Regions from separate parts of the Lysinibacillus irui genome, predicted to be linked through region 3. Evidence: riboswitches for the same ligand, from Rfam matches in the RefSeq annotation. Region 3 holds a riboswitch; each other region holds the start of a gene.
What was found. A riboswitch is a leader RNA that binds a small molecule or an ion and turns the genes downstream of it on or off. The one in region 3 is predicted to bind thiamine pyrophosphate.

Region 1 (4,689 bases), 980 kb from region 3:
TTTTCTCGAAATTGAAACATGGTAATTCCAGCTTGCAACGCTCTCTCTAGTACATGAAGGGGATTCTGATGACTAACATTGCTTGTGCCCATAATAAAATAAAGTTGTAAATCCTCACGTTTCATAAATCAACACCTCACAGGAATCCTTATGCAGTTGATAAGCAAAATGATTTGTTGGTCCATAACCATGACCAATAGATAAATCATGTAAAATTGCTAATTGAATAAATTTTTTAGCTTCGATAATTGCCTTATCCATCGCAAAACCTTGACCAAGAAAAGCAGTGATTGCTGCTGAAAATGTGCAACCTGTGCCATGGGTATTGGACGTTTGAATACGTGGAGTTTGCATAGAAAAAGATTTACCGTTTTGAAAAAATACATAATCAATAGCAAAATTTGGATCTGCTAAATGGCCACCTTTAAGAATGACGCAATGTACACCTAATTGAAAAAAACCTTGAGCTACTTCACGTATATCTGAAACATCATGTATTTTTCTCCCTGTCAGAGCCTCTGCTTCAGGGATATTGGGGGTAACGATCGTAGCAAGTGGTAGTAGAGAAGAGCGCATTGCTTCAATAGCTTCTTGCAGTAATAAGCTTTCTCCACCCTTTGCAATCATTACTGGATCAACAATTAGTGGGATGTTTTGATTATGAATCATATGTGCGATAGCTTTAATAATATCAGAGGAATAAAGCATCCCTGTTTTAATTGCAGCAATTGAAAAATCTTCGATTAAAGCTTGAAATTGTTTTTCAACAAAGGAGTGATCAATAGGGAAAACTCCTGACACACCCATTGTATTTTGTGCTGTCAAAGCTGTAATTACTGAAGTACCAAACACCCCTAATTCCTGAAATGTTTTTAAATCAGCCTGTATGCCTGCACCGCCACCACTATCTGAGCCTGCAATCGTCGTTACAATATGCATGAAGCTTCACCATCCTTCGATATGCGATAAAGAGCATTTAGTAAAGCTATTTGGAAATCACCAATATCTGATGTAAACGCTGACGCCAGTACCGCAGCTTTTTTATAGTAAGTTAATGTGTCCGCTAATTGTCTGTATGGATTATGGCCTGCAATATAGGCGGCACCGCAAATAGCACTAAGTAAACAGCCTGTCCCTGTTACCTCGGTCATTTGCATATTCCCGCCATTTATCCATTGGCTATCCACACCATCTGTTATAAAATCTCGTTCTCCTGTTATGATAACAATGCATTGATAATGTTGGGCTAATAAAATCGCCTCTTCTTCTAAAGCAATGGAGCCATTCCCACTATCGACACCTTTTTGTTGCCAGTCAACATTGGCTATTGCTGCTAGTTCCCCAACATTACAACGAATGACCGAAAAATGTACTTCCTCAAGCAAGTATCGTACCGTTTCTTTTCGATAAGTAGTGGCACCAGCACCGACAGGATCTAAAATGACTGGAATTCCAAGTTTATTGGCCATTTTGCCTGCTAACAACATTGATTCTTTAGTTCGATCATTGAGTGTACCGATGTTAATTAACAAGGCTTGAGCGAGTGCTACCATTTCCTCTACCTCATGGCTATCATCAGCCATAACCGGGGAAGCGCCTATTGCTAATAAACCATTTGCTTGGAAATTTGCTACCACATAATTTGTAATACAATGAATCAGTGGTTGCTGTTGACGGATTGTTTGAAATATCATCGTAGTCCTCCTTTATGGATGGACGTAAGCATGCAAAAAAGGCTCTTTTTGTGTAAAAATGCACGAAAAAGAGCCTTTCATCAATAGATGTTTATTGCTCCCTACGTCAGTATTAACTAACAGGTTCAAAGGGTCAGGTTTTACCTTCTCAACTCTTGACGAGTCCCCCTGCAATCTTGCTTTTAGTTGACCAAAATGTACCATACTTTTCAATTGTATTCAATAGCAAGTTTACCAATCGACAAAATGTGACCGATGCCATATAGCAGAGTATGATAGTTGTCATGACTTTTCCAAAATTAAGCGCAAACCATTGAAAATGCTGAAAAAAGAGTTTTATAATGTGTCATAGCAAAAGGGGGCATTTGCCATGAAGAGACAAGATTTAGTTGCACCAGAATGGTATAACATAACAGATGAAATTGAAAAATATGCTCAAGATACAACAAAAAATGCATTAATTATTTACGAGGAAAATAAGGATGTACAATTTATTACATATGCATATTTACTTGACAGGGCAAATCAAGCTGCACACGTATTCACGATGCAAGGTTTATCAAAAGGTGATGTGATTTTAGTGATGGTACCTCGTTCAGTGGAAGCATATATTGTATATATTGCAGCATTGAAAGCTGGATTAACCATTATTCCGAGCTCAGAAATGCTAAGAACTAAAGACATTGAATATCGCATCAAGCATGCAAATGCTAAAGGAATTGTTGCTTACGAGCCTTATATTGATCAATTTGATCAGGTGAACAATTTACAAGGAATGCAACAATTTGTTATAGGGAAGGCCCATGAACCTTGGCAACCACTTTTAGAAAAAATGCGCATTCAACCTACAACTTACATAAGTTCTTCTCCAACAAAAAGTACAGATACTGCATTCTTAGCTTATACAAGTGGTACAACAGGAAACCCAAAAGCAGCTGTACATACTCATAGCTGGGGCTATGCACATTTACGAACAACAGCACCACACTGGTTAGGTGTGCAAGAAGATGATATTGTTTGGGCGACAGCAGCACCAGGTTGGCAAAAATGGATTTGGAGTCCGTTTCTAGCAACATTAGGGAGTGGCGCTACTGCATTTGTATATAAGGGGAAATTTGATGCATCTACCTATCTAAGGTTACTCGAAAAATTTAAAATAAATGTTTTATGTTGCACACCTACAGAATATCGTTTTATGGCAGCACTAGAACATTTACATGAATTCGATTTAACGGCACTTCGTCAAGCTGTATCAGCAGGAGAGCCTTTGAATAGCGAGGTCATTAACGTATTTTCGAAGACTTTCGATTTGCAAGTCCGAGATGGCTACGGTCAGACGGAAAACACATTACTTGTTGGCACAATGGTTGGAATGGAAGCTAGAATTGGTTCTATGGGAAAACCAACTCCTGGCAATAAGGTTGAAATTATAGACGATTTCGGTAACCCTGTTGCTGTTGGAGAAGTTGGCGATATTGCTGTTCATCGCACCACTCCCGCACTGTTTAAAAAATATTTAAATGACCCGGAACGAACAAATTTACAATTCCGTGGAGAGTGGTATATTACAGGTGATCGTGCTTATAAAGATCAAGATGGTTACTTTTGGTTTGAGGGTCGTGGAGATGATGTCATTATATCCTCTGGCTACACAATTGGGCCATTTGAGGTAGAAGATGCTTTGATGAAGCACCCAGCTGTAAAAGAAGCGGCTGTTATTGCGAGCCCAGATAAAGTTCGGGGAAATATTGTTAAAGCTTTTGTTGTACTTCGAAATGCTGAAAATGGTGATGAAGCACTTATTCGAACTCTTCAAGATCATGTGAAACTATTGACAGCACCTTATAAATATCCGCGTGCTATTGAATTTGTGGAAGAGCTACCGAAAACATCCTCGGGGAAAATTCGACGTGTTGAATTAAGACAGCAAGAAGCAAAACAACTACACTAATTATCATTTCCTAGGAAATAATGTCGAAAATCAAAGTTCAAGAATGGCAATGGACTTTGATTTTTTTTGTTTTTTTAGGTAAGGTATTATGAGGAAATAAATAGTATAAATCTTTTTGCATATGATTGCAAAAAAATGAAACAAAAAAGCTAGTCATTCGTATTACGTGTTAAGGAGGCGGAAAGACATGAATGTTAAAAGGTGGGTTGCTTTAGTAGTCGCAGGTGTTCTTTTATTATTTTCATTGGGGATTAACACCATTTTTGCTCTATTTAAAGCAGATTTCCTAGGTAATTTTGATAGTTTAATGGCAGGAAATAATTTAGATGTATATGAAAATGTAATTGAAGGAGATAATTTTGATAAGCGGATCGCTTATTTAAAGGTAGATGGAACAATTCAAGATATCGGCTCAAGTACATTATGGCAACCAGTTGCCTATGATCATCAATTTTTCCTAGAGCAATTGGATAATATTTTGTATGATGATTCAGTACAAGGCATTGTTTTAAGTGTCAATTCACCAGGTGGTGGCGTCAAAGAATCAGCAGATATTTATAAAAAGCTCTTAAAGATTAAAGAAGAACGTCAAATTCCAATTTATGTATCTATGGATTCTATGGCTGCATCAGGTGGATATTATATTTCAGCACCTGCAGATAAAATATTTGCGCATCGTGATACAATTACAGGATCGATTGGTGTTATTATGCAATCTATTAACTACCAAGCATTAGCTGAAAAAGTTGGTGTGAAATTTGAAACGTTTAAATCAGGTGAACATAAGGATATGCTAAGTCCAATGCGTGAAGTGACAGCAGAGGAACGTGCCATGATGCAAGATATGATTAATGAAACATATGAAGAATTTGTGGACATAGTAGAGCAAGGTCGTAATATGTCTGAAGCAGACGTGAAGAAAGTGGCAGATGGTCGTATTCTTGGTGGTACAAAAGCGCTTGAGGCAGGCTTAATTGATGAAATTGGGGATGAAGAAGCAGCTATCGCAGCGTTAAGAGCAGATTATGGCCTTGAAGATGCTGC
Region 2 (4,689 bases), 1.5 Mb from region 3:
TAATTTATTATTTAAAACTTAGAAATATAGCATCACATGTCATCTTAAATAACCTAAGAAGAAAACTTTTGTGGAAAACCATTCTAAATATCGAACCACTTCAATAATCTTAACTAATAGCCAAGCGATAATTCTTTATGATAGACTGTACTATATTTGATTACAAAAAAAGGGGGTTTATTCGATGACCCAGCAGAAGTCCAATAAGGCGGCTTTGTATATTTTAATGTTTAACATGTTTATCGCAATGGGGAGTATTGGGATTATTATTCCTGTCATGCCTGAGTACTTAAAAATATTCGGTGCAGCAGGACAAATTCTAGGTATGCTTATTGCAACGTTCGCCTTAGCTCAATTCGTATTTTCTCCAATTGCTGGGAATCTTTCGGATCAGTATGGTCGAAAAAATTTAATTATTTTCGGTCTTATCGTGACAGGTCTTGCACAAATCGGCTTTGGCCTTGCTACAGACGTATGGATGCTCTTTCTAGCACGCTTTTTAGGTGGTCTTGGTTCTGCATTTGTTGCACCTCCTATTATGGCTTTTGTAGCCGACGTCACAACCTATGAAGAACGTGGGAAAGGAATGGGTATGTTAGGTGCTGCTATGTCTCTTGGTTTTATGATAGGACCTGGTATTGGTGGCTTTTTGGCAAAGGTAAGCTTACACTTCCCATTTTTCACAGCTGGAGCTGCTGCCATTGTAGCATCTATTTTATCTTACTTTTTATTACCTTCTACCAAACCAAACACTGCTCAGCAGAAACAAAAGCAAGACAATCTGGCGAAGCAAATGGCTCGTTCCATACATATGCCTTATTTTGTTATGCTCATAATTATGCTCGTGTTCTCGTTCGGCATTGCTAATTTCCAAACGACTTTGTCCTTATTCGTGACAGAAAAGTTTAATTACACACCCGTAGATATCGCGATTATTTTAGTTGTCGGTGGTGCTTTTGGGGTCGTTGTACAAATGTTTATTATTACACCACTATTTAATCGTTTTGGTGAAATGAAAGTCGTATTAGTCAATTTATTTATTGCATCCGTTGCTATTTTCTTAATATTATTCGTTTCTGGCTTTGCCCTTATATTAGTTGTAGCAACTATTTTCTCTACAGCAACAACACTAATTCGACCAGCTGTTAATACGCTAATCTCAAAGCTTGCAGAGAAAGAACAGGGATTTGCTGCAGGCTTGAATAATGCTTATATGAGTCTTGGTAATATGATTGGACCAGCATTAGCAGGTCTATTATTCGACTGGAATATGAACAGCCCGTATATTTTTGGCTCCATCATATTATTAGCATGTTTCTTCCTTGCTCTTATCTGGACATTGAAAAAAGCACCTCATTTAATGCATCCAGATACAAAGTAGTCTGAAAAATCATTGACTATTTTTAGCAGTATGTTACATTAATGTTGGTAAACTAATTAAATAAAATTAACCACTAGGGGAGTCTTTAAAAGGCTGAGACGTATATGTTTAGATACGGACCCTTTGAACCTGATCTAGTTCATACTAGCGGAGGGAAGTGGCGCTACTTGCTATTATCATTGTATACGCGAGGCCGCTTCCTATTGTTTTTAGGTAGCGGCCTTTTTATTTCCCTAGTGAAACTTTATCAAAAGGAGTGAACTTGATGTCAATTCGTAAATTAACGGTCATGGCTTTATTAGTAGCTATTGCCGTAGCAGGCTCTACCTTTGTCTCCATCCCGACAGGAATTGCACGTGCCTTTCCCATCCAGCATGCAATTAACGTGGTAGGTGCAATTCTATTAGGACCAGTTCCTACAGTCCTAATTGCCTTTGTTACTGCCATCATTCGAATCCTTACAGGGACAGGATCATTATTAGCGATCCCTGGCAGTGTTATTGGCGCATTATGTGCTGCCCTCGCTTATAAATACAGCAGTAAAATGTGGTTAGCTGGCATTGGCGAAATCATTGGAACAGGAATTCTTGCTTCACTGATCGCTGTACCTTATGCAAAGTTACTAATGGGGACCTCCGTAGCTGCCTTATTCTTCATGCCAGCCTTTTTAACATCCAGTACTATAGGTGCTCTTTTAGGCGTAGTGATTGCTAACAGTTTGCGGAAGACCGTCCTAGTAAAGAGCTTTAATTCTTCACTTTATTGAGTGAACGGGTTCTGTGTTTTTATATAGTATTAGATGGAGAAATTCCATTATATCTGATGATAACTTTGTTTGTTCTTTTAGAGCGGGGACATTTGCTTTTGGAGCGGATACCTGTCTCTTTGGAGCGCTTTCCCTACTTTATGAGCGGATACACCACTTTTTGGAGCGCTTTCCTTTACTTTTGGAGCGGATACACCACCCCTTAGAGCGCTTTCCCTTACTTTTCGAGCGGATACACCACTCCTTGGAGCGCTTCTCCTTACTTTCGAGCGGAGACCTGTCTCCTTGGAGCGCTTTCCCTTACTTTTCGAGCGGATACACCACTCCTTGGAGCGCTTTCCCTTACTTTTGGAGCGGATACTACACCCCTTGGAGCGCTTTCCCTTACTTTTGGAGCGGATACTACACCCCTTGGAGCGCTTTCCCCCACTTTTCGAGCGAGGATCCCCCTTCTTGGAGCGTTTTCCTCAACTCTATAAGCAGTTACACTTCTTTGCAGTGCACTCACCCTCACCGCTCAATCGAGGACTACTTTTTCATTCACCTCAAAGAATATAAAAAAGCAGTACAAAACTGTTTCGTTTTGTACTGCTTCTACTATATTACGATCTTTTTTTCATACCCTTTAATAATTGGGCAACATTGGTGTCTTCTGCCTGTACAGGTTTTTCCTCAACGAGCTGTTCTTTTTTCTTCGGTTTTGTGAGGAAGCTCCAGCCAAAACGCCTTATTGTAATATCAATAAAGAATAGTAGCATGCCTGCTAGGAGAAGCCATGAGGCAATGTTTTGACGGTCCGCTCCTTTTTTTGCAAAGTCACGGAAAACTTCTTGTGGTTCCTTTAAGACAGATCCACCAGTTTGTTTGGTTAATTCTTCTACTAAATGTTCATTTACAGGAAGTAGTTCATATTCAGCACTATAAGGAACGCTTAGTCCTGCTTGATATATGGCCTGCTTTTCATCAGCTATACGGAAGAAAATTAATCCTGGTTCAGCCTGTACAGTAGCTCGAACTTGAGAGGTCGAAATGGTTTCAAGTTGTGTTTCTAGCTCTTCACCTGCTTCATTAACTGCTACAATATCTAAAAATGCTGCTTCATTTGTAGGATCTGTAATCATAAAGGAACCATCTGTTTCCAATCTCACATCGTAGGCAACATCATTATAACTAGGAAGCATTTGTGAAATAAGTGTTTGCCAAAATGTCCCCCAATCCTGCCATCTTGCCCAATCTCCTGTCCATTTTCCGGTAGAATCGGATGTAAAGGCGAATGTTTTACCTAGACCGTATTGCCACTGTGCTAACACAGGATCTTCCTTCTTACTTTCTGCAATGACGGTAGCTCCTTGTTTAGCTGTTGTCCCAATATATGCATTCATTTGAGGGACACCATTAGCAAACAGTGTATTCCAACCTGCCGCATTATAGATTGCTGGATAAAATGGGTTATCCTCAATATAGGTACGGGAAATCATAGCTGTTTCACGAGATAAAATAGAAGGAATGGTTTGCTCATCAATAACATCGTAGAAACGACCACTGCCCATGTCACTTAGCGCTTCTAGTAAGTTTGCGTCGGCATCTTGACCAATCGCAACAGTCGATAATGTGATACCGTTCTCTTTCCCATCAGCAATTAAATCTTCATAATTCCCTGACTGTGATTGCCCATCTGTTAAGAGAATAATATGCTTACGTTGCAGCTTTAGATCTGCAAGATTTTCATAGGCTTTTGCAAGTGAACTATAAATCTCTGTTCCGCCACCTGGTGTAACAGATAAAATCGTATCTACTGCTTCTTCTTTACTACTCAGAGGCGCTGTCTCTATAATCTCCCATGGCCGATCATCAAAGGCGATAAATCCTAATGTATCTTCATCGCGCAACATTTCTACTGAACGTGCAGCAGCTTCCTTAGCAAGCTCGAGCTTGGACCCAGACATACTGCCAGAACGATCGAGTACAATGACTAATCCTAATGAAGGTAGTTGCTCTTTTCCCTTTATTTCCATTTCTACAGGTAATAAAGTTTCAATTGGCGTTTTGAAATAGCCCCCTAAACCAAAACTGTTTTCCCCTCCAACCATGGTGAAACCTACACCAAAGTTTTTGACAGCTTGCTCAATAACACTCATTTTTGCCTCACCTACTAAATGGCCAGGAACATTGTCAAAAATGATTGCATTATATTGCAAATAGCTGGACAGTTCATTTGGTAAACTTTTAGGCTCGATAACATCAAAGGCTATGGATTGACTACCAAGTGCTGCTGCGATAGGTGAGGCTGTTTCGTAACCATTGACAATGAGTAAATGTGGTTCACTTTGCACCATTGTGACACTTGTTAACTTATTGTTTTCAAAAATAGCATCCTGTCCTACTTGTACAACAGCCTCATATTTTACTAGTCCTTCAGCAGTCGCTGCGTGCTTATAGGTAAACATATTCGTACCTTCATTAAGCTCAATAGACTCACGATGAATAAGCTCATCATTTTCATATAATAGCAGCTCACCTTTACCTGCTGCTGTTGCATAAA
Region 3 (4,689 bases):
CTTCAAGGACTTGCAGGGCATCAAAGGATTTACTGATGTTTTGAATGCTGAGCATGGTTGCCTCTCCCCTTCACCATGATTTTTTCTATAAATCGTATACTGCTAAACAACAGTAAGCTTAACAAAACAATGGCAAAAATCGCGACAAATACACGATCCGTGCGAAAGGAGGATTGAGCTAAGGTCATATATACGCCAATACCCTTTTTCGCACCAAGCCACTCTGCAATGACAGCACCCATGACACTGTATGTAGCAGCGATTTTAACGCCTGAAAATATAGCAGGATATGCATGCGGCCATTCCAATTTCCAAAAAGTTTGCGAAGTTGTCGCACCAATCATCGCAAAATAGTGCTTTAATTCAGGTGAAGTTTGACGAAATCCGTCCATGGCCGCAATGACTATCGGGAAAAAGCACACAAGGCAAATAATAATGAGCTTTGGTAATAAGCCAAAGCCAAACCATATTATGAGCAGCGGTGCTAAGACAAGTATTGGGATATTTTGCGACATGATCAAAATCGGATAAAACAACTCCCGAATAAACAAAAATCGATGCAACACAATAGCTACCGTTAATCCACAACCAATACCAATAGCAAGACCTAATATGGCCAATTGCACCGTAGCCAAAGCATGTGGTAAAAAGGTTGGATACGATTGAAAGCCTTCCATCAGAATACGACTTGGTGCAGGTAGAAGCCAATGGGGAACTTCAGCCACATGCACGACTAGTTCCCAGATGAATAAGAGGAAGGCGATAAAGATGATCGTCCTTCCCTTTTGAAACGCTTGTTTCATTACTGATATTTCTCCGTTAATGTATCCATGGTAATACCAGTTGGCTGATAGAGTATTTTCACTTGTGTAATCACATTAATAGCACCAAGCTCTATCATCTTGTCATTCATTTTCTCAATAAGTTGAAGCAATGTTGACAGCTCACCTTCCATCGTCGTTTCTAGCGGATGTACTTCATATTTCACACCAGATGCATCAATCACAGCAATGGCTGCATCCACATAAGGAATGACATCCTCATATTTCTCTGTTTTCGGGATAATTTGGACACTGATTAATGAATTTGCCATTTATTTGGCCTCCTTTTTAGGTAAGAAATCATTCGTAAAGGCTTGCTTTGCATCAAACTCGCCCTCTAATACCTTGTTGCTAGACATCCAATTAGCATAGTTTTCCCATACAGAAAGCTTTTGCTCTCCCCATTGCTTCGCATCGTCCTGATATTTATCAGCTAACCATTCTTGACTTTTATGCACTAATTCTTTATCTAAGTCAGGTGCCGCTTCTAGTAAAATATCTGCAGCCTCACTCGGATGCTCGATTGCGTATTCATAACCTTTAGAAGCAGCTGCAACAAAGGCTTTTACAACATCAGGATTGTCCTTTATCATTTTTTCATTAGTAGCCAAAACAGGCGTATAATAATCCAACTGATCACTATAATCCGTTAAATACAACATATTAATCTTTTCCCCACGAAGCTCTGCCTCAATACCTGTCCATGCATAATAAATCCACGCAAAATCAATATCTTTTTCCATCATCGTGAAGAAATCTAAATCACCTGCATTGACAATATCTAATTGATTAATATCGGCATTTTCTGTTTGCATTAACGATTGGAGTACCGCTTGCTCTAGTGGGGCTCCCCAACCGCCATAAGTTTTACCTTCGAAATCCTTTGGTGAGGTAATCCCTTTAGAAGCAATCGAAGCAAAGCCCGATGTATTATGCTGAATGATGGCGGCAATCGAAACAAGTGGTACATCCTGGACACGTGCCTGTGTGATGCCTTCCTGATAGCTTACCCCAAATTCTGCCTTACCAGAAGCTACAAGCTGATCTGCTCCCGCTTCCCCTGGCATCATAATATCAACATCTAAGCCTTGTTCCTCAAAATAACCAAGCTTTTTCGCGACATACAGCCCTGTATGATTTGTATTCGGAGTCCAATCCAGTACTACTGACACCTTTTTTAGCTTATCAGTTGCCTGCTTGTCCTCCTTGTCACTACAGCCCACTAATGTTACAAGTGCAGCCAATAGAATAAATAACCATTTTTTCATGCTAGGTCCTCCCAGTTTGTAATATGAAAGTGTTCATAAAGGAATGCGTGTCACCAGAAAGAAAGCGTAAATACGATGGGCAAGAGGTGTTTGAAAATATAAAAAAACGCCTAGGATTCCTCCCAGACGTAAATTGCAATCAATCTTCAAAACTTTGCTTTTTTGAATAGATGTTCCCTACGCTGGTACGAGCCAAATCAGGTTCAAAGGGTCAGCGTCTATCGGACACAATCTCAGCTAGCAACTACTAGCCCCCCTACATTCTTTCGCTATGAACTTTTCGTTGATTATTATACCCATAGTTACTCTTAAAAGACAAGGTACTAATTTGGTTTAACCGTTTTACACCAAAAAAAGCCCAGCTCACAAAAGAGACTGGGCGTTAAAAAAGCTTGGTTATTGTTCCTTTTGGGTCGTTAGAACATGGGAAATAGCCCCATCTGTTGCGATATCCACTTTAAACGATCCATTGGAATGGCGATCAGCACGAGTCAATGCTTGGACATCTAACACCTCTTGCACACCTTTTTCTGTTTCAATAACAATTTGCTCCTCATCTGTTGCTTGAATAACGGCCACAATGCGGTGCGGATTTGCTTTTAATTCTGTTAATACTTTTAGACCACGTTTTGCACGACTGGCTACTTCAACCTCTGCGACATTCATTTTCTTAACAGCCCCACGCTGTGTCACAATGACAACATATTGCGTTTGATCAGGTTGTAGCACATTCACACCGACTAAGGCTTCCCCATCTTTTAGCGTAATGCCCTTTACTCCGCCTGTTTTTACACCTGTTACTGGTAATTCCTCCATTGGGAAACGAATTGAATAAGCCGTATCTGTTGTTAACATCAATTCCACGTCATCCGTCACAAACGCTGCATAGATCATGGCATCGCCAGCCTTCACATTCATCGTTTTAATTGGTTTTGAATAACGTGTCACCGCGTAATCGGCAAGTGGAGAGCGTTTAATTTGACCATCCTTTGTCGCAGTGAAGATGTACGTATTTGGTTGATCAAATGTTTCAAAGCCATATACAGCGATAATTGACTCATCTTCACCCGTTGGCACGATACTTGAAATATGCTGACCAAGATCCTTCCAGCGAATATCTGGCAGCTCATGAACAGGCTGATAAATATAATTGCCTCGATTTGTAAATAGGAGTAAATGGTGCTGTGTATTTAAGGTTGCTTCATACAATAAGTAATCCGAATCCTTCATCGCAAAATCCTGACCATTTGAGGCGGCATGTGAACGTGTCGAAGTACGTTTAATATAGCCATCCTTCGTTACGGTTACGACAACCTCTTCACTTGGTACAAGAACATCTAAGGTAATTTTAATCTCTTCAATTTCTTGCTCAATTCTTGAGCGACGAGGCTCTGTAAAGCGTTTCTTAATATCAAGCAATTCTTGTTTAATGACACGTACAAGCTTTGCCTCACTTTGTAAAATCCCCTCTAGCTTAGCAATCAACCTATTTAGCTCGTCCTGTTCTTGTCGAAGCTCTGTAATGTCTGTATTGGTTAAACGGTATAATTGCAAGCTGACAATCGCCTCTGCCTGTACCTCTGTAAAATCAAACTTCGCCTGTAAATTAAGCTTGGCATCCTTTTTATCATTAGAAGAACGGATTGTTGCAATCACTTCATCTAAAATGGAAAGGGCTTTAATTAACCCATCCACGATATGGGAACGATCCTTCGCCTTTTGTAAATCGTAAATGGAACGGTTCGTGACTACTTCTTTTTGATGGGCAATATAGGCATCCAATAATAATGGTAAGGTCATCATTGTTGGACGACGATTATGAATGGCAATCATATTAAAATTATATGCTACCTGTAAATCCGTTGTTTTAAATAGGTATTGAAGAATTCCTTGTCCTGGTACATCCTTTTTCAGTTCAATGACAACACGTAAGCCAGTTCTATCAGATTCATCACGAATTTCCGCAATCCCCTCAAGACGTTTATCTACGCGTTGCTCATCAATTTTTTTCACAAGATTCGCCTTATTGACATCGTATGGTAATTCTGTGATAACAATTTGCTCTTTACCACCCTTAATAGGCTCCACAACCGCTTGTGCACGGACAATAATTTTACCGCGACCCGTTTCATATGCTTTTTTAATGCCGTCAACGCCTTGGATAATACCACCTGTCGGGAAATCTGGCCCTTTAATGACCGTCATTAATTCATCCACTGTCGCAGTAGGCTTATCTAAGCGCATTAATACGGCATCTAACACTTCATCTAAAGCATGTGGCGGAATATCTGTCGCATACCCCGCCGAAATCCCTGTAGATCCATTCACTAGTAAGTTAGGGAAACGTGCTGGTAAAACAGTTGGCTCCATATCCTGGTCATCAAAGTTCGGTACAAACTCAACCGTTTTCTTGCCGATATCTCGTAGCATTTCACCAGCAATCGCAGATAATCGTGCCTCCGTATAACGCATGGCAGCTGGTGGATCTCCATCGACCGAACCATTGTTCCCATGCATCTCAATAAGCATATGACGTGCTTTCCAGTCCTGACTCATACGCACCATCGCTTCATAGACAGAGCTATCTCCGTGTGGATGGT

Region 1: another riboswitch for thiamine pyrophosphate. It lies ahead of thiM (hydroxyethylthiazole kinase); the one in region 3 lies ahead of OU989_RS11555 (ABC transporter substrate-binding protein).
Region 2: another riboswitch for thiamine pyrophosphate. It lies ahead of thiW (energy coupling factor transporter S component ThiW); the one in region 3 lies ahead of OU989_RS11555 (ABC transporter substrate-binding protein).

The regions. Positions count from the first base shown of each region.
Region 1 covers NZ_CP113527.1:3,269,589-3,274,277, reverse strand. Annotated here, with positions in the region: gene thiE (thiamine phosphate synthase) at 1-125, opposite strand, end outside; gene thiD (bifunctional hydroxymethylpyrimidine kinase/phosphomethylpyrimidine kinase) at 115-939, opposite strand; gene thiM (hydroxyethylthiazole kinase) at 927-1,694, opposite strand; TPP riboswitch at 1,776-1,874, opposite strand; gene mbcS (acyl-CoA synthetase MbcS) at 2,065-3,645, shown strand; gene sppA (signal peptide peptidase SppA) at 3,833-4,689, shown strand, end outside.
Region 2 covers NZ_CP113527.1:781,316-786,004, reverse strand. Annotated here, with positions in the region: gene OU989_RS03685 (MFS transporter) at 185-1,381, shown strand; TPP riboswitch at 1,447-1,554, shown strand; gene thiW (energy coupling factor transporter S component ThiW) at 1,647-2,147, shown strand; gene OU989_RS03675 (VWA domain-containing protein) at 2,750-4,689, opposite strand, start outside.
Region 3 covers NZ_CP113527.1:2,292,163-2,296,851, forward strand. Annotated here, with positions in the region: gene OU989_RS11540 (ABC transporter ATP-binding protein) at 1-55, opposite strand, end outside; gene OU989_RS11545 (ABC transporter permease) at 30-803, opposite strand; gene OU989_RS11550 (thiamine-binding protein) at 803-1,093, opposite strand; gene OU989_RS11555 (ABC transporter substrate-binding protein) at 1,094-2,089, opposite strand; TPP riboswitch at 2,247-2,357, opposite strand; gene parC (DNA topoisomerase IV subunit A) at 2,486-4,689, opposite strand, start outside.